DNA from 4 places in the Pantoea sp. LS15 genome. Region 3 is predicted to be linked to each of the others. Evidence: predicted binding sites of a transcription regulator. Region 3 holds the regulator's gene; each other region holds the start of a gene.

Region 1 (4,869 bases), on a different contig from region 3:
CATTTCTCGTTTATATTTTTGGCATGATCCTGATAGGGTTTTTGGCATGGCGTTCAACAAAGAACTTTGACGACTACATTCTGGGCGGGCGCAGTTTAGGCCCGATGGTTACCGCGTTGTCTGCGGGGGCATCGGACATGAGCGGCTGGCTGCTGATGGGGTTACCAGGCGCGATTTTCATTTCCGGTATTTCAGAAAGCTGGATTGCCATCGGCCTGACTGTCGGGGCATGGATCAACTGGAAACTGGTGGCAGGCCGTCTGCGCGTGCATACCGAGGCCAATAATAACGCCCTGACGCTGCCGGATTACTTCACCGGACGCTTTGAAGATAACAGCCGCATTCTGCGCATTATCTCTGCCGTGGTTATCCTGCTGTTCTTCACCATCTACTGTGCCTCCGGCATTGTGGCGGGCGCGCGACTGTTCGAAAGCACCTTCGGTATGAGCTATGAAACCGCGCTGTGGGCGGGTGCTGCGGCGACCATCCTGTATACCTTCGTGGGTGGTTTCCTGGCCGTAAGCTGGACCGACACCGTGCAGGCGAGCCTGATGATCTTCGCCCTGATCCTGACCCCGGTGATTGTGATTTTCACCGTCGGCGGTCTTGGTGATTCGCTGGAAGTGATTAAGCAGAAGAGCATCGAAAACGTCGACATGCTGAAAGGGCTGAACTTCGTTGCCATCGTGTCGCTGATGGGCTGGGGTCTGGGTTACTTTGGTCAGCCGCATATTCTGGCGCGCTTTATGGCTGCGGATTCTCACCACACCATCGTGCATGCACGTCGCATCAGTATGACGTGGATGATCCTGTGTCTGGCGGGGGCGTGTGCGGTAGGCTTCTTTGGTATCGCGTACTTCAACAATAACCCGGCACAGGCGGGCGCGGTGAACCAGAACGCCGAACGTGTGTTCATTGAACTGGCGCAGATTCTGTTTAACCCGTGGATTGCCGGTATTCTGCTCTCTGCGATTCTGGCGGCAGTGATGTCTACTCTGAGCTGCCAGCTGCTGGTCTGCTCCAGTGCAATCACCGAAGATCTGTACAAAGCTTTCCTGCGCAAAGGTGCAAGCCAGAAAGAGCTGGTGTGGGTAGGGCGCTTTATGGTTCTGCTGGTGGCGCTGGTGGCCATCGCACTGGCGGCCAACCCGGAAAACCGCGTATTGGGCCTGGTGAGCTACGCGTGGGCGGGCTTTGGTGCGGCATTTGGTCCGGTAGTGCTCTTCTCCGTGTTGTGGTCACGCATGACCCGTAACGGCGCGCTGGCGGGGATGATTATCGGTGCGGTTACCGTGATCGTCTGGAAACAGTTCGCGTGGCTGGGCCTGTATGAAATCATTCCGGGCTTCATTTTCGGTAGCATTGGTATTGTGGTCTTCAGCCTGCTGGGTAAAGCGCCGTCAGCATCCATGCAGAAACGCTTTGCTGAAGCAGATGCGCATTACCACTCTGCACCGCCGACTAAGCTGCAGCCGGAATAATTTTTTCCCCTGAACACTGAAAGCCGGGCAAGCGTTAGCGCTGCCCGGCTTTTTTCTTGCCAAAATCCGTAATTTCCTGTGATATCCATGTGCTTATAACAATGAGGATAGCGAAGCATGACAATCAAAACAGGGGTAATGGCTGCGGCATTTTTGATGCTGGCTGGCTGCACTGCGCCATCGCAACACGCGGCGGTAGAGACCTGCAAAGCGGATAACCAGATGCAGCAAACCACGCTCTATTTCGGCCTGAACCGTCCGGCCGGGGCGCAGATCACAAATAACGAGTGGCAGCAGTTTGTTGATCAGGACGTCACACCGCGTTTTCGTGATGGTCTGACGGTATTTGATGCGCGTGGACAGTGGTTGGGTAACGACGGGAAGGTAGCGCGTGAACCGAGTAAAGCGCTGATGCTGATCCACGGTAAAGATGCGCAGAGTGAAAAGAACATCGAAGCGTTACGCGGGATTTATAAGTCCCGCTTCGCGCAGGAGTCGGTGATGCGTGTCGACCAGCCAGTTTGCGTGCAGTTCTGATAAAAACGGCGGGATATCCCCCCGTTCTGACTTACAACACTAAACCCGCAAAACTCGCTGACAGCAGGCTCACCAGCGTCGCGCCATAAACCAGACGCAAACCAAACCGCGATACCACGTTCCCCTGCTGCTCGTTCAGGCCTTTAATCGCCCCGGCCACAATGCCGATGGATGCAAAGTTCGCGAACGACACAAGGAAAACAGACAAAATTCCCAACCCACGAGGTGACATCGAATGAGCGATTTTTTGCAGCTCAATCATCGCTACAAATTCATTCGCCACCAGTTTGGTCGCCATAATACTGCCCGCATTTAAGGCATCGCTCAGAGGAATGCCCACCAGCCATGCCAGGGGATAAAATACATAACCCAGGATTTGCTGGAAGCTCATGCCAAACAGGCTGGAGAAGAGGGCGTTAACGGCGCTAATAAGGGCAATAAAGCCAATCAGCATCGCCAGAATAATCATCGCCACTTTAAAACCAGCCAGAATATACTCGCCGAGCATTTCGAAGAAGCTCTGGGATTCATGCAGTTTTTCAAGTTTGATATCCGGCTCCGCTTCCGGGCGCGCCGGGTTGATAACGGAGAGAATAATAAAGGTGCTGAACATGTTCAGAATCAGCGCCGCCACCACAAATTTGGCATCGAGCATGGTCATATAGGCGCCAACAATCGACAGAGAGACCGTCGACATAGCTGTAGCCGCCATCGTGAAGAGACGACGTGAGGAGAGATCGCCCAGCACGCCTTTGTAGGCAATGAAGTTTTCAGACTGGCCGAGGATCAATGAACTCACCGCATTAAAGGATTCCAGTTTGCCCATACCATTCAGTTTTGACAGCAGCGTGCCGATCACCCGAATAAATATCGGCAGAATTCGCCAGTGTTGCAGAATACCGATCAGCGCGGAAATAAAAATAATCGGACAAAGTACACCGAGGAAAATGAACGCCAGTCCTTTTTCACCCATCCCACCAAAGACAAAATTGGTGCCTTCGGCAGCAAATTTCAGCAGTGATTCAAAGAACCCTGAGACGTATTTAATCAGGAATAACCCGCTTTCGGCGTGCAGGAAAAAGAACGCCAGAGCAATCTCAATGACAATCAGCTGTAAAACAAAACGAATGCGAATTTTTCGGCGGTCGAAACTCACCAGCCAGGCCAGCGCAAGAATAATCACCAGCGCGAGCAGGAAATGGACAATCTTAAACATAATTAATTTTCACCAGGTGTTTGAGGCAGATATTTAGCCACAGCCCTGGTTAACCGTAAATGGGCATTTTGGTTATAACTTATAAACTTAACGATAACGACAGCAACTATTACCAGACTTTGCGTTTACAACTCGTCATCAAAACAACACACATTTCGCTTGTTTTTCTTCCCGTCGTAATGATAATCACTATCACAAGAATTTACCTTTCTTTGCATCAGTTGACCGCGATAAACATTTAAGGTGTCGGCATGTTTGTTCCATTTCTCATTATGTTACGTGAAGGGCTCGAAGCTGCCCTCATTGTCAGTCTCATCGCCAGTTATCTGAAGCGAACCCAGCGCGGACGCTGGATTGGCGTCATGTGGGTGGGGGTGTTCCTTGCCGCGGCGCTGTGTCTGGGCCTGGGTATCCTGATCAATGAAACCACCGGTGAATTCCCGCAGAAAGAACAGGAACTGTTTGAAGGCATCGTTGCGGTGATCGCGGTGGTGATCCTCACCTGGATGGTGTTCTGGATGCGTAAAGTCTCCCGTAACGTAAAGGTGCAACTGGAGCAGGCGGTGGATAACGCCCTGCAAAAGAGCAATAACCACGGCTGGGCACTGATCATGATGGTCTTTTTCGCCGTCGCGCGTGAAGGCCTGGAGTCAGTTTTCTTCCTGCTGGCGGCATTTCAGCAGGATGTCGGCATCTGGCCGCCGTTAGGTGCGATGCTGGGTCTTGCTACGGCTGTGGTGCTGGGTTTCCTGCTTTACTGGGGCGGCATTCGCCTTAACCTGGGGGCCTTCTTCAAGTGGACGAGTCTGTTTATTTTGTTGGTGGCTGCTGGGCTGGCGGCAGGGGCGATTCGCGCCTTCCATGAAGCGGGCCTGTGGAACCATTTCCAGGATGTGGCGTTCGACCTCAGCAACGTTCTTTCCACCCATTCACTGACCGGCACCCTGCTCGAAGGCATCTTCGGCTATCAGGAAACGCCGAGCGTCAGCGAAGTGGCGATGTACTTTATCTATCTCATTCCGGCGCTGGCGCTGTTCTTTATGCCATCGCGCCCCAGCGCTCAGCCGTCGCGTACTGCGCCCTGATGTGCTTACTGTAGTTACAACATACTTTTAAAGGGAAGGGTCATGGCAATTCAATTTCGTCGTAGTGCGTTACAGGTTGGTGTGGCAGCGCTTGTTGCTTCTGCCTTTGCCGCTCAGGCTGCTGATATTCCACAGGTCAAGGTGACGGTGAATGATAAGCAATGCGAGCCGATGACCATTACGGTCAACAGCGGCAAGACACAATTTATTATTCAGAACCACAGCCAGAAAGCGCTGGAGTGGGAAATTCTCAAAGGTGTGATGGTTGTGGAAGAGCGCGAAAATATCGCGCCTGGCTTTAGCCAGAAAATGACGGCTAACCTGCAGCCGGGTGAATATGACATGACCTGCGGTCTGCTGACCAACCCGAAGGGTAAGCTCATTGTTAAAGGGAATGCCACGGCGGATGCCGCGAAAGGTACGGCCCTGCTGAGCCTGGGCGATGCCATCACCGCTTATAAAGCGTATGTCTCCAAAGAGACGGCTGACCTGGTCGCGGGTACCAAAGCCTTTACCGATGCGGTGAAAGCAGGTGATATCGAAAAAGCGA
Region 2 (4,869 bases), on a different contig from region 3:
TTCTACCATCATCGTCCTGACCCACACACGCCGCTGTTGGAAACAATGAAAGCGCTTGACCATATCGTGCGTCAGGGAAAAGCGCTGTATGTCGGGTTATCCAACTACCCCGCTGAACTGGCTCGTAAAGCGATTGATATCCTTGAAGACCTTGGTACGCCCTGCCTGATCCACCAGCCGAAATACTCTATGTTTGAACGCGCGCCGGAAGAGGGTTTGCTGGATGTACTGCTGGAAAAAGGGGTCGGGTGTATTCCCTTCTCGCCACTGGCAGGAGGTCAACTAACCAACCGCTATCTGAACGGTATCCCCGCAGACTCACGTGCGGCGAGTGGCAGTAAGTTCCTTAATCCTGACCAGATAACTGAAGAGAAGCTGGTTAAGGTCAGAAAACTGAATACCCTGGCGGAAAGCCGCAGCCAGAAGCTGTCTCAGATGGCGCTGGCCTGGATCTTACGCCATGAATCGGTGACATCTGTACTTATTGGGGCAAGCAAGGCCGCCCAGATTGATGACGCCGTGGGCATGCTGGAAAACGGCCATTTTTCAGATGAAGAACTGAACATTATTGAGGAGATCCTGGGCAGCTCAAAATAAAAGCATTTTTAGCAAAAAGTGCTCTCACTCATGAATTCGGAGTTCAGGCGATGAAACGAGGCTTTACCAACTCGTAATATTGAGTTAACAGGCCTCGCAAAGGCCCCGATCGTGAAGGAGAAAGAGTATGTTCAGGTCACTGATTCTTGCAGCGGTATTACTGGCTTCGGCCCCGCTCATCGCCACTGCGGGCGAAATCACCCTGTTGCCATCAGTAAAATTACAAATTGGCGATCGTGACGACTACGGCAGATACTGGGACGGTGGCTACTGGCGCGACCGTGATTACTGGCATCGTCACTACGAGTGGCGTGGAGATCGCTGGTGGAAACATGATAATGGTTTGCATCGCGGCTGGTATAAAAACAACGCCTATGAGCGTGGTTACCGTGAAGGCTGGAACGACCGTGATGACCGCCGCGGTGGTGGTTGGGACCACGGCGGAAGAGGACGTGGTGGTCATGGCCATGGTCGCCATTAATGCAAAAAGGAGCCTCACGGCTCCTTTTTCTTTATTACAACTTACAGACCTAACACTGTTCCAATCAACAACCACAGATTCAGTGCAACCACTACCACGACAATAGCCCAGCCGATCCGTTTCACCAGCGTCGTGTTAACCAGGTCGCCCATCAGTGCTTTGTTGCTGGTAAAGATCAGTAACGGCACCAGCGCCAGCGCAATACCAAAACTCAACAAGACCTGACTCATGACCAGGATCCTTGTTGGATCGAGCCCCATCAGAATCACGATAAATGACGGTAACATCGTGACAGAGCGACGCACCCACAGTGGAATATGGAAACGAACAAACCCCTGCATGACCACCTGCCCTGCCAGGGTCCCCACAACCGTAGAAGAGAGACCCGCTGCCACCAGACTCAGACCAAATATCGTGGCAGCAGCGTGGCTCAATAACGGCTCCAGCGTAAGATAAGCCTGGTCGAGATCGGCAATACCGGTGTGGCCGTTAAAGTGGAAAGCGGCCGCGGCAGTCGCCATCATCGCCAGATTAACAAAACCAGCAATTGTCATGGCGATAGCCACATCCCATTTGGTCGCAGAGTAGCGTTCTTTACGTGTCCCGCCATGGAGATGCTGAGTCAGTGAAGAGTGCAGATAAATGACATGCGGCATGATGGTCGCCCCCAGCACACCAGCGGCCAGAAACACCGCTTCAGAGGTTGGCAGACTTGGGATCACCATCCCTTTACTGAGCTGCGCCAGATTGGGTTGTGAGAAAATCAGCTCAACAATATAGGCCGCAGCGACAAACAACAGCAGACCGCCAATTACCTTCTCCAGCGGTTTTTGCCCCCTACGCTGCAACATCAAAATCAGGAAAGTAGCGATCCCGGTCAGTACCGCCCCCTGCAACAGCGACACCCCCAAAATCAATTTAAAGCCAATCGCCGCACCGATAAATTCAGCGAGGTCGGTCGCCATGGCGATGATTTCGGCCTGAATCCAGTAGAGCCAGACCGCCGGGCGCGGATAATGATCGCGAATTTGCTCCGCCAGGTTTTTACCCGTGGCAATCCCAAGCTTTGCGGATAGCATCTGAATCAGCATCGCCATCAGGTTAGCCCAGACGACTACCCACAGCAGTTTGTAGCCAAAGCTGGCCCCGGCCTGAATATTGGTCGCAAAGTTACCTGGATCGATATAGCCAATGGCAGCAATGAACGCAGGTCCCATTAATGCGAACCGCAACTTGCGCGCTGCTCTGCCACTGCTACCCTCTACGCGACTGTTTGTCATTTCTGCCTCTGGAAATATAGCCTTTGCTATGTTTAATGCTATCAAAATGAGAATGATTATCAAGATCATTTATGAAGTTAACAGTGATTTCTCTGATAGCTTTGGACGATAGACAGGCGGGTAAGCTGAGGGCGACCTGACAATAACTGAAATCGCGCGCTCTTTTGTGAAGACTAGCACACAAACTTAACTTTTCACTCATTTACCTAACATAACAAAAATGTATTGTGGATCACTAATTTTGAGACTCGTCACAGGATGTAACTATAGTGTGCCCTTGATCTCGTTTTCTTTTCCTTCGTTACATAGAATGTGCAAGAAAATTAAACCTGCCTCAAATTTGGAGCAAATATGGACCGCGTCCTTCATTTTGTCCTGGCACTTGTTGTCGTTACTGCACTTGCATTGCTGGTCAGCACAGACCGCAAAAAAATTCGTATTCGTTATGTTGTCCAACTGCTGGTCATTGAAGTTTTACTCGCCTGGTTCTTCCTGAACTCCAACGTGGGGCTTGGCTTCGTAAAAGGCTTCTCCGAAATGTTCGAAAAACTGCTCGGGTTTGCCAACGAAGGGACGAACTTTGTCTTCGGTAAAATGAACGACGAAGGTCTGGCGTTCTTCTTCCTGAAGGTGCTATGCCCAATTGTCTTCATCTCTGCGCTGATCGGTATTCTGCAGCACATCCGTGTTCTGCCGTTTATTATTCGTGGAATTGGTTTCCTGTTATCCAAAGTGAACGGCATGGGTAAACTGGAATCATTCAACGCCGTCAGTTCCCTGATCCTCGGTCAGTCTGAGAACTTCATCGCGTATAAAGATATTCTCGGTAAGATGTCCCGCAACCGCATGTACACCATGGCGGCAACCGCAATGTCTACCGTTTCCATGTCTATCGTGGGCGCGTATATGACCATGCTGGAGCCAAAATACGTGGTTGCGGCACTGGTTCTGAACATGTTCAGCACCTTTATCGTTCTGTCACTGATCAACCCGTACCGCGTTGATGCCAGCGAAGAGAACATCCAGATGTCAAACCTGCACGAAGGCCAGAGTTTCTTCGAAATGCTGGGTGAGTACATTCTGGCAGGTTTCAAAGTGGCGATTATCGTTGCCGCCATGCTGATTGGCTTCATTGCGCTGATTTCTGGCCTGAACGCCCTGTTCGCTGCGGTTCTGGGTATCTCCTTCCAGGGTATTCTGGGCTACATCTTCTACCCTGTTGCATGGGTGATGGGTGTTCCGGCTCACGAAGCACTGCAGGTGGGCAGTATTATGGCGACTAAACTGGTGTCTAACGAATTCGTTGCGATGATGGATCTGCAGAAGATTGCCAGCACCCTTTCTCCACGCGCGGAAGGCATTCTGTCCGTATTCCTGGTTTCCTTCGCTAACTTCTCATCCATCGGTATTATCGCCGGTGCGATTAAAGGTCTGAACGAAGAACAGGGTAACGTGGTTTCTCGCTTTGGCCTGAAACTGGTTTACGGCTCTACGCTGGTAAGCGTCCTGTCTGCTTCTATCGCAGCACTGGTACTGTAACGTTTACTGTTAAAACACAAACCGGGAGCCTGGCTCCCGGTTTTTTTATGCCCGCAATTCTTCCAGCGGTGTAGGTTTACCTATCAGGTAGCCCTGCAGATAATCCACACCGAAGCGAAGCAGCATCTCGCGCTGCGCCGGTGTTTCTACATATTCAGCCACCACACACAGAGATTTTGTCTTCGCCAGATTACACATCGACTGGACGATCATCGCATCCATATCATCGGTACAAATGTCTTTAACAAAACAGCCGTCAATTTTAATGATATCTGCCTGCAGGCGTCTGAGACGCTCGTAGTTGGCGTAGCCAGTACCAAAATCATCGATGGCAATACGGAAACCGTAATCCCGCAGTTGCTGAATATTGTGGATGCTGCAGCCTGAATTTGAGAAGGCCTGCTCTTCGGTGATCTCAATCACGACGGCCTGAGGCGCAACGCCGTATCGTTCAAAGAGGGCGCAAATTTCAGTCGCCACCTCTTTTTGCATCAACGTCAACGGCATCAGATTGACAGAAAAACGGGCGCCGGCATGCGTCGCAGGGTTATCGCGCAGCCACGCCAGTAACTTTTCCACTACACACATATCGAACCGATGGCTCAGGTTGAACTGGGCTATCAATGGAATAAAGCGATCGGGGGTAATGATCTCCCCTTCACTTTCCATCCGCGCCAGAATTTCGTAGTACCCGCTCCCGTCAGCCTTCTGGATCGGCTGCGCGTATAAATGAAACTGGCCCGCGTCCAGGGCGTGTTTAATACGCGCTAACATCAGAACACGTTCTGTCGTTTGTCCTGATGCCGCCTCAAGGCTATTCGTGAGCGCAAGAACGTTATGCGCACTGCAGGATTGCTCTGCCAGCCAGCTCAGTTGCCCCAGCGTGTGGTGTAACTTTTCGCCGTTTTCAACCATCCCCCAGGATGCGCCAAATTCAATATCCAACCCGGTATTGTTCCAGAAAATCTTACG
Region 3 (4,869 bases):
CTGGTTATGCTGCCGATATGTTTGGTCTGGATATTGCTGCATTCACGGCAATTGAAATGGCAGAAAACGGCGACAGTGCCCACCCGAACGAAATCGCATTCTCCTCCAGTAATAAAGCCTATAAAGAAGACTGGTCAGGAGATAAAAGCGGTATCAGCCTGTATAAGGCAGCAGCGAAATTCAAATACGGCCCGGTATGGGCGCGCGGTGGTTATATTCAGCCAACCGGTCAGACATTGTTAGCACCACACTGGAGCTTTATGCCGGGTACTTACCAGGGGGCGGAAGCGGGTGCCAACTTTGATTACGGTGATGCAGGTGCGTTGAGCTTCTCCTATATGTGGACCAACGAGTACAAAGCACCATGGCACATTGAAATGGACAAGTTCTACCAGAACGATAAGAAAACCAAAGTAGATTATCTCCATTCACTGGGTGCTAAATACGACTTTAAAAACGACCTGGTACTTGAGGCGGCATTCGGCCAGGCTCAAGGTTACATCGATCAGTACTTTGCCAAGGCCAGCTATAAATTTGATATCGCGGGTAGCCCGCTGAGCACCAGCTACCAGTTCTACGGTACGCGCGACAAAGTCAGTAATGGTGGCGTCAATGATATCTATGACGGCACCGCGTGGTTGCAGGCTCTCACCTTCGGCTACAAAGTCGGTCAGGTCGATTTGCGCCTGGAAGGAACATGGGTGAAGGCAGAAGGGCAGCAGGGGTACTTCCTGCAGCGTATGACCCCAACCTATGCATCGTCTAACGGTCGTCTTGATATCTGGTGGGATAACCGCTCTGACTTCAACGCCGACGGCGAAAAAGCGGTGTTCTTCGGTGCAATGTATGACCTGAAAAACTGGAATCTGCCTGGCTGGGCGGTGGGTGCATCGTACGCTTATGCCTGGGATGCAAAACCTGCAGATATGGCCACACCGGATGCTTACTACGATCCAAACTATCGCCTGAAAGAGTCTTCTTACAGCCTGGATGCCATCTATACCCTGCAGGACGGCCGCGCCAAAGGCACGATGTTCAAACTGCACTTCACCCAGTATGACAATCACTCCGACATTCCAAGCTATGCGGGTGGTTACGGCAACATCTTCCAGGATGAGCGTGACGTGAAATTCATGGTTATCGCTCCATTCACCATCTTCTAATGGAGACTGAACATGATGAAAAATATCGTAATCGTCGCGTTGCTGGCTGCGGGGCTGGTGGGGTGTGCGCAGGAGCAGGCACCGAAAGAGGACTCGCGTCTTAAAGAGGCGTATAGCGCCTGCATCAACACGGCGGAAGGTTCACCGGAGAAGATCGAAGCCTGTCAGAGTGTGCTGAATGTGCTGAAGAAAGAGAAGGCACATGAGCAGTTCGCCACACAGGAAAACGTTCGCGTGATGGATTACCAGGCCTGTATTCAGGCACGTAAAACCGGAAACGATCAGGAAGTGGCGAAGCGTTGCGACCAGATCTGGAAAGAGATCCGCAGTAACAACAGCAAATAATTTGCTGTCATCATGCCCGGTAGCACAACGCTACCGGGCTTTTTTGCGTCAAATAGCAGGCAAAAAAAAGCCAACCTTGCGGCTGGCTCAGAGTATGAAAGCTTGAGTTATTTAGCGTCGTGCGCGTGATCGTCTTCGCGGCAATCACCTTCAGCACAGTGACCATACAGGTACAGGCTGTGGTTGGTCAGGCGGATGCCATGACGAGCCGCAATTTCACGCTGACGCGCTTCGATGGAGTCATCGCTAAATTCAATGACCTTGCCACAGTCGAGGCAGATCAGGTGATCGTGGTGCTGTTGCTGGGTCAGTTCGAATACAGATTTACCGCCTTCGAAATTATGACGGGTAACAATGCCCGCGTCATCAAACTGGTTCAGCACGCGATAGACGGTAGCGAGCCCAATTTCTTCACCCATGTCAATAAGGCGTTTATAAAGGTCTTCCGCACTGACATGGTGATTGTCTGGACCCTGAAGCACTTCAAGGATTTTTAACCGAGGAAGCGTAACTTTCAGGCCAGCCTTCTTTAATGCGGTATTGTTGTCAGTCATGCGGAATCTGTCCTGTTGCTAAACGAATCACTTCTGTAGGAAGTGACAGAAAATGCACCTTGGATAATGCGTCTCATTATAGAACTGCCATGTCTAAATGAAAACAGCAAGTCTCAGGCAAAATATGCTTATAAAAATGGGGTATCACCGACAAACTTGCTCAATAGAAACCACATTTTATCAGGGAGACATTGTACAGGTCTGGGCGAAAAAGTTAAAAGATTGTAGCAATTAATTTAATCGGTACGACCTGAGGCTCGGGCGCAACCGCAGTTGCGCCACGATAAAAATCAAGCGTTAAGAATATCATCCAGGTGCAGTTCTTCACGGATCTGCTTAACCCATTTCTCAACGCGTTCTGCGGTCAGTTCTGGCTGGCGGTCTTCGTCGATGGCCAGACCCACGAAATGATCATCATCAGCCAGGCCTTTAGAGGCTTCAAAGTGGTAGCCCGCCGTTGGCCAGTGGCCGACGATAACCGCACCATTTGGCTCAATGATGTCGCGGATGGTACCCAGCGCATCACAGAAATATTCCGCGTAGTCTTCCTGATCGCCACAGCCAAACAGGGCAACCAGCTTGCCGTTGAAATCAACTTCTTCCAGCGTCGGGAAGAAATCATCCCAGTCGCACTGGGCTTCACCGTAGTACCAGGTTGGAATACCCAGCAGCAGAATGTCATAGCCTTCGAGATCTTCTTTGCTGCTCTTGGCGATGTCATGCACATCAGCAACGTCTTTACCGAGCTGTTTTTGAATGTTTTTTGCGATGTTTTCGGTATTGCCGGTATCACTGCCGAAGAAAATGCCGATGATTGCCATGAGTAAAATAACCTCTTGAAACTTAATAGTATGGTGGCGCAATTCGGCCACGGATAAGGGCAATAATAGCAGAACTGGCAACCCTGCGGAAACAGCTATCGCGCAGGACTGCACTCTGTGCTACATGAAAAAGGTGATAAAGGGGATTTTCAGACTTATGCCTGGCTGCGCAATGTCTCAAGTTGAGCGATCAACATCTCTTCAATGAGCTCGCTGCGGCTGATATTACGCGCCTCAGCCAGCTCGTTAAGCGCATCGACGGCGTCGGCGTTGAGCTTCAGTTCGACACGCTTAAGCCCACGATTTTTATCGCGTTTAAGCTGATTGCGTTTATTGATACGCAGCTGTTCATCGCGCGAAAGCGGATTCGTTTTCGGTCGTCCCGGGCGACGCTCATTCGCGAACAGATCTAGTGTCGTACGGTCCGTTTGTTCTTTGGCCATGATTCTGAGACTTCGGGGGAAACAAGCCGCCCTGCTAATGCCCGGGCGATAAGCGCGCCATCATACATCACCAAAAACGGCACGCCAACGACTGGAAGCCTGCAGCCTTCCAGTCGCTCTCTTTTTAATCAATTTGCAGTATCAGCAAGATAGCGGCGAATGGCGCGCAATACGGCGTCAGGTTTTTCCGCGTGAACCCAGTGTCCAGCCCCGGCGATGACATGGGCACGAGCCTGCGGGAATTGTGCCAGCAATGCGTCGCGGTACGCGTCGGTGACGTAAGGCGAGTTGCCGCCACGAATAAAGAGGGTAGAGTGTGGCCAGGTAGGTACCGTTTCCCAGCCTACGATATTGTTGTACTGCTCCCAGAGCACTGGCACGTTAAAACGCCATTGTCCGTCAACAAATGACTTCAGCAGGAACTGCACGACACCTTCTTCATCAAGATGCTCACGCATGACGGCAGCCGCTTGTTGACGCGTTGCGGCACCAGCCGCTGTTACCGCGTTGATCGCCGCGAAAATTTCGTCATGGCGGCGAACGTCGTAATCCACCGGAGCAACATCGATCACCACCAGACCCTGAATTCTCTCAGGTGCCAGCGCCGTCAGGGCCATCACCGCTTTACCGCCCATTGAATGCCCGATGAGGGTTACTTTTTGCAGGTTGTTGGCATCCAGCGTATCCAGCAGATCCTGCGCCATTGCCGCGTAGGTCATCTCTTCTGAGCGCTCTGAAAGGCCGTGATTGCGCATGTCGACTTGCAAAATGTCGTGATCGCTAACCAGATCGCGCGCCAGGACGCCCAGGTTATCCAGGCTGCCAAAAAGTCCGTGAACCAGTACGATGGGAGAATTATTGTTCGGCGATTGTGCAGTTTGCGCTCGGGTATTCAATTTCATGGCAAAGTTCTTTTTTTACGTATGTCAGGTTAGGGTATCATGTTGACCATTCTGCCGCCCGGCTGCAAGGTTCCAGTTTAATCTGACTTTTGCCGCCAACCTGGTTTGACGCTATCCGCTGTTGGGATTTGACCTTATAATCCCAATGACTTGTATTCAGATAAGATATCGCACTGGATTAAGATGAAAACAATCGAAGTTGATGACGAACTCTATCAGTATATTGCCAGCCAGACGCGGCATATCGGGGAGAGTGCGTCCGACATTTTACGGCGTATGCTTAAAATTTCCGCCGTTTCACAGCCTGTCACCCCAGTTACCAAAGATGTCGTGTCTCAGCCGAGCGTTGTTGCACAAGTAAAACCTGCCGTGACACCGGCAAAAGATAAAGTGCGGGCGATGCGCGAGCTGCTGCTGTCCGATGAATATGCGGAGCAAAAAAAGGCGGTTAACCGCTTTATGCTGGTGCTGTCTACACTCTACTCACTGGATAACAAAGCGTTTGCTGAAGCGACCGAGTCGCTGCACGGTCGTACTCGCGTCTATTTCGCGGGTGACGAGCAGACGCTGCTGCAAAATGGCAACCAAACCAAACCCAAACATGTCCCTGGCACTCCGTACTGGGTGATCACCAATACCAA
Region 4 (4,869 bases), on a different contig from region 3:
GCCAGCGTGCCATATGCGGCATCATCAGGCCGATAAAGGCGATCGGGCCGACTACCGCCGTTGCACTGCCGCACAGGACGGTAATGGCAAGAAGACCAATAAGTTGGGTACGTGCAACCCGGTTACCAAGCGCAGTGGCGGTATCGCTGCCCAGACTCAGGCTATTCAGCGCCCGGCTTAAAAACAGCGCGACGGCGGCAGCGATGATCACCGGGAGCACCACCACCTTTAAGGTTTCCAGCGTACGGATATCCAGCGAACCGGCCTGCCAGAAGCGCAACTGGTCGTAAACGTCCGGGTTGAGCAGGGCGATGCCGTTGGATAACCCTTCCAGCACCGCGGCGAGCGCGACACCCGCAAGGGTCAGACGTACCGGGCTGAGTTGCCCGCCGCCCTGGCTGCCGGTAAAGGCCACGACCAGCGAGGCCACCAGTGCGCCGCAAAAGGCCATCACCAGCTGTTCAGACGCTGACGTTAACCCGAACATGGCCGCGCCGAGCACAATGGCAAAACTGGCGCCGCTGTTAACGCCCAGAATACCGGGGTCGGCCAGCGGGTTACGGGTGAGGGTTTGCATCAGAGCACCCGCGAGACCCAGCGCGCCACCGGCCAGGAGCCCGGCAAGGGTACGGGGAAAGCGGGCATCGAGCACGATGGTGCAGTCGGCACTTTGGCAGGTGCCGGAAAGCGCGTCGACAATAACAGATGCGGGTAGCGGTTTCGCGCCGACCAGCAGGCTGAGTGCAATCGCAAGGATCAACAGCAGCAATAAAACGGGCACGACAATGGCGCGCACCGAAGAGGAGGAAAACGACATAGCAACATCCATGATTTGATAATGATAGTGATTATCGTTATCTATCTTATTTGGCTATGTTAGCATGTGCACCCATTGAATGGGTAGAATTACACTCAAGGCTTTGTCATGAATCAAAAATCCTGGCTGCTCAACCTCAGCCTGCTTAAAACACACCCGGCATATCGGGCAGTTTTTATCGCCCGCTTTATTTCTATTTTATCTCTCGGCCTGCTCGGCGTTGCCGTGCCGGTACAGATCCAGACCATGACACACTCCAGCTGGCTGGTGGGGTTATCCGTCACCTTAACCGGCGGGGCGATGTTTATTGGCCTGATGGTGGGAGGTGTACTGGCAGACCGCTACGAGCGTAAAAAACTGATCCTGCTGGCGCGCGGTACCTGCGGCGTGGGGTTTATTGGCTTGTGTCTGAACGCCATGCTGCCGGAGCCGTCGCTTGTGGCAATTTACGCCCTCGGGTTGTGGGACGGCTTTTTTGCCTCGCTAGGGGTAACGGCACTGCTGGCTGCCACCCCCGCGCTGGTGGGGCGTGAAAACCTGATGCAGGCGGGAGCCATTACCATGCTGACCGTGCGTCTGGGTTCGGTGATTTCGCCGATGGTCGGCGGTCTGCTGCTGGCGACCGGCAACGTGGCGTGGAACTATGGCCTGGCGGCAGCGGGAACCTTCATCACCACGCTGACGTTGCTGCGCCTGCCGCTGCTGCCACCTCCGTCGCAGCCGCGTGAACATCCACTGAAATCTCTGATGGCCGCTATTCGTTTCCTGTTCAGCAACCCGCTGATTGGCGGGATTGCGCTGCTCGGCGGCCTGCTGACGATGGCCAGCGCCGTGCGCGTGCTGTACCCGGCACTGGCGGGAGAGTGGCAGATGAGCGCCTCGGAGATTGGCATTCTCTACGCCGCCATTCCGCTTGGTGCGGCGTGTGGCGCGCTGACCAGTGGTAATCTGGCACAGAGTGTACGCCCGGGGCTGATTATGCTGCTTGCCACGCTGGCCTCGTTTATCGCCATTGGTTTCTTCAGCCTGATGCCGGTGTGGGCGTTGGGCGTGATTTGTCTGGTGCTCTTCGGCTGGTTGAGTGCTATCAGTTCGCTGCTGCAATATACCCTGATTCAGACCCAGACACCGGAAGGGATGCTGGGGCGAATTAATGGCCTGTGGACGGCACAGAACGTAACGGGGGATGCAATTGGTGCGGCGATCCTTGGTGGGCTGGGGGCAATGATGACCCCGGTGGCGTCGGCGAGCAGCAGCGGGTTTGCCTTAGCGATACTTGGCGCGATTTTGCTGGTGGTATTGGTGGAGTTGCGGCGGTTCAGGCAGGAGGTTGTGTTAAACGACGGTGCGGCGTGATGCCCTCACCCCAGCCCTCTCCCACAGGGAGAGGGAGGGTTAATGCCTACTTAAACATTGTATTCAGTCTGTCTAAAACCAACATCGCACTGTAATAATCCAGGCGGAACGTCTCTGTGCCCAGTGCCCAGACGCGTTTGTTCTCCACCGCAGGCAGATGCGCCAGCAGCGGATTGGCGTAAATCGCGTCGACATCTTTCTGGTCACCGGCAAACACAAACAACCCTTCGCCGTTCAGCCCCGTTGCCAGGTTTTCGCCGCCCAACTGGATGATGTCGTGGCGTTTACCCTGGCTTTTTGATGTGTGCAATCCGGTGGGCAATTCCGCCAGCGTAAAGCCAAGCTGGTGCAGCAGCTTGCCCTGCGCGGATTCAGCGGTCCAGAGGTTGGCGCTGTGTGCGGCGGCAGTGTAGACGATGGCATTCACTGGCTGTGGTGGCCGTTTCATCTGCTGTTTCACCTGGGTGAGCTTTTTATCGAACGCCGCGATGCGCTCTGCGGCCTGCTTTTCCTGCCCGGTGATGGTGCCCAACTGCGTCAGCAGTTCCTGCCAGCTTTTATCGTCGTAATTGATCACCAGCGTCGGGGCAATGGCGGAGAGTTGGTCGTAGAGCGCCAGCGCAGAATCCCCGCCGGTGGCGCTGATCAAAATCAGATCCGGCATTTGCGCGGCGACCGCTTCGGCGCTGGGTTCGCCAATGTAAAGACGCGCAACGTTGCGCTGTTTCGCGATATCTCCCCACTGACGTAAAAAGCCCTGTGCATCCGCCACGCGGTTGTTGGGCGTGGTGGCGCCACTGGCAACCACCGGTGCGTCAATCGCCAGCAGGGAACCCGTTAACGTCACGCTGGTGGAGACAATACGCGCCGGTTTGCTCTCCAGGGTATGCACGCCACGACTGTCGGTGACCTGCCGCGGCCAGTCTGCGGCGGTGGCTGAGGTTAGTCCTAAAACAAAAAGTCCTGTTAAAAAAAGGGCATTGCGGCAAACGGCAGGGAATTTCACTGAGCGACATCCTGTTTTTGTTGAAGATAATGCTTCTCATTTTCATGGTTGTAAGAAAGGGATGCAAGCGTTTGTCGCACAAGTATTTACCCGATGGTTGACAGCGGAGCGCTGTGGGATTAGGTTAGCCGACGAAAACATAAATGATAATCATTATTGCTTCTTTTATCATTTCAGGAGGATGATATGGATACGTCCCTGGCTGAGGAAGTTCAGCACACCGCGACCACGCTGCAATCAGACAGCTTTTTCTTTATGTCGCCTTACCGCAGTTTTACCACGTCCGGCTGTTTTGCCCGCTTCTCTGAACCTGCCGTCGGTGGTGATGACCTGACTGGCCACTTCCAGCAAAAATTAGCGCAGGCCTTCCGGGATGCAAAAGCCAGCGGTATCGCGCATCCGGTGATGGTAGGGGCTATTCCGTTCGATACCCGCAAACGGTCGTCACTGTTTATTCCACAACGCTGGCAGACATTTTCCCGTCCTGCACGTCAGCAATCCGCTCCCTATTTTTCCGGCTCGCAGGCGCTGAAGGTGGAGCAACGCATCGAAATTCCCCCGCAGCCTGTTTTTGAAGAGATGGTCGCCCGTGCCGCCGCACTTACTGCCACGCCTCAGGTGAACAAAGTGGTGCTATCGCGCCTGATTGATATCGCGACCGACAAGCCTCTGAATAGCGGTGCTCTGATGGAGCGTCTTATCGCCCAGAACCCGGCCAGTTTTAACTTCCATGTGCCGCTGGAAGAGGGGGACGTGCTGCTGGGAGCAAGCCCGGAACTGCTGTTACGAAAAGAGGGGACTCATTTTAGCTCGCTCCCGCTGGCAGGCTCTGCACGTCGTCAGCCCGATGATGTGCTTGACCGCGAGGCGGGCAATAAATTGCTGGCTTCTGAGAAGGACCGCCACGAGCACGACCTGGTAACTCAGGCGATGAAATCTACTCTGGCGCCGCGCAGCCACCATCTCAGCATGCCTGATTCTCCGCAGCTGATCACGACACCCACGCTGTGGCATCTGGCGACGCCGGTGGAAGGTGACGCGCGAGAAAACGAAAACGCCCTGAGCCTGGCCTGCCTGTTGCACCCGACCCCAGCACTGAGCGGGTTCCCGCATCAGGCGGCAAAAGAACTGATTGCCGAACTGGAGCCGTTTGATCGTGAACTGTTCGGCGGCATTGTCGGCTGGTGCGACAGCGAAGGTAACGGTGAGTGGGTGGTGACCATCCGCTGCGCGCGTCTGCATGAGAAGTCTGTTCGCCTGTTTGCCGGGGCGGGCATTGTGCCTGCCTCCTCCCCGGTGGGTGAGTGGCGCGAAACCGGTGTGAAACTCTCCACCATGCTCAACGTTTTTGGTTTGCACTAAGGAATACTCATGATCATTCCCTTTACTCGCTGGCCCGAGGAATTTGCCCGGCGCTACCGTGAAAAAGGCTACTGGCAGGATCTGCCCCTGACCCACATTCTGACGGATCATGCGGATAGCGACGCGGTGGCGATCATCGACGGCGAGCGTCGCATAAGTTACCGCGCGTTTAATCAGGCGGTGAACAATCTGGCGTCGGCTTTACAGGCACAGGGACTGCATCGCGGCGAAACGGCACTGGTTCAACTCGGTAACGTGGCCGAATTCTACATCACCTTTTTCGCGCTGCTGCAAATCGGCGTGGCTCCGGTTAACGCGCTCTTCAGCC

Evidence for each region. The regulator Fur, encoded in region 3, represses iron uptake genes when iron is present. The targets are predictions, from matches to a motif close to ATAATAATGAGAACNACTATCAA.
Region 1: the regulator Fur is predicted to act here: its motif matches at 3,408-3,430, upstream of efeU (iron uptake transporter permease EfeU).
Region 2: the regulator Fur is predicted to act here: its motif matches at 2,399-2,421, upstream of HED65_RS04430 (Nramp family divalent metal transporter).
Region 4: the regulator Fur is predicted to act here: its motif matches at 3,203-3,225, upstream of fepB (Fe2+-enterobactin ABC transporter substrate-binding protein).

The regions. Positions count from the first base shown of each region.
Region 1 is NZ_JAAVXA010000004.1:203,582-208,450, reverse strand. It holds gene putP (sodium/proline symporter PutP) at 1-1,481, shown strand, start outside; gene HED65_RS08750 (DUF3574 domain-containing protein) at 1,599-2,018, shown strand; gene HED65_RS08745 (NupC/NupG family nucleoside CNT transporter) at 2,050-3,234, opposite strand; gene efeU (iron uptake transporter permease EfeU) at 3,486-4,319, shown strand; gene efeO (iron uptake system protein EfeO) at 4,362-4,869, shown strand, end outside.
Region 2 is NZ_JAAVXA010000002.1:204,305-209,173, reverse strand. It holds gene mgrA (L-glyceraldehyde 3-phosphate reductase) at 1-597, shown strand, start outside; gene HED65_RS04435 (DUF2502 domain-containing protein) at 725-1,078, shown strand; gene HED65_RS04430 (Nramp family divalent metal transporter) at 1,120-2,358, opposite strand; gene HED65_RS04425 (NupC/NupG family nucleoside CNT transporter) at 2,710-3,897, shown strand; gene HED65_RS04420 (sensor domain-containing phosphodiesterase) at 3,943-4,869, opposite strand, start outside.
Region 3 is NZ_JAAVXA010000021.1:23,558-28,426, forward strand. It holds gene chiP (chitoporin ChiP) at 1-1,163, shown strand, start outside; gene chiQ (ChiQ/YbfN family lipoprotein) at 1,179-1,508, shown strand; gene fur (ferric iron uptake transcriptional regulator) at 1,616-2,062, opposite strand; gene fldA (flavodoxin FldA) at 2,353-2,883, opposite strand; gene ybfE (LexA regulated protein) at 3,039-3,326, opposite strand; gene ybfF (esterase) at 3,455-4,228, opposite strand; gene seqA (replication initiation negative regulator SeqA) at 4,412-4,869, shown strand, end outside.
Region 4 is NZ_JAAVXA010000003.1:325,235-330,103, forward strand. It holds gene fepD (Fe(3+)-siderophore ABC transporter permease) at 1-817, opposite strand, end outside; gene entS (enterobactin transporter EntS) at 926-2,173, shown strand; gene fepB (Fe2+-enterobactin ABC transporter substrate-binding protein) at 2,220-3,179, opposite strand; gene entC (isochorismate synthase EntC) at 3,366-4,541, shown strand; gene entE ((2,3-dihydroxybenzoyl)adenylate synthase EntE) at 4,554-4,869, shown strand, end outside.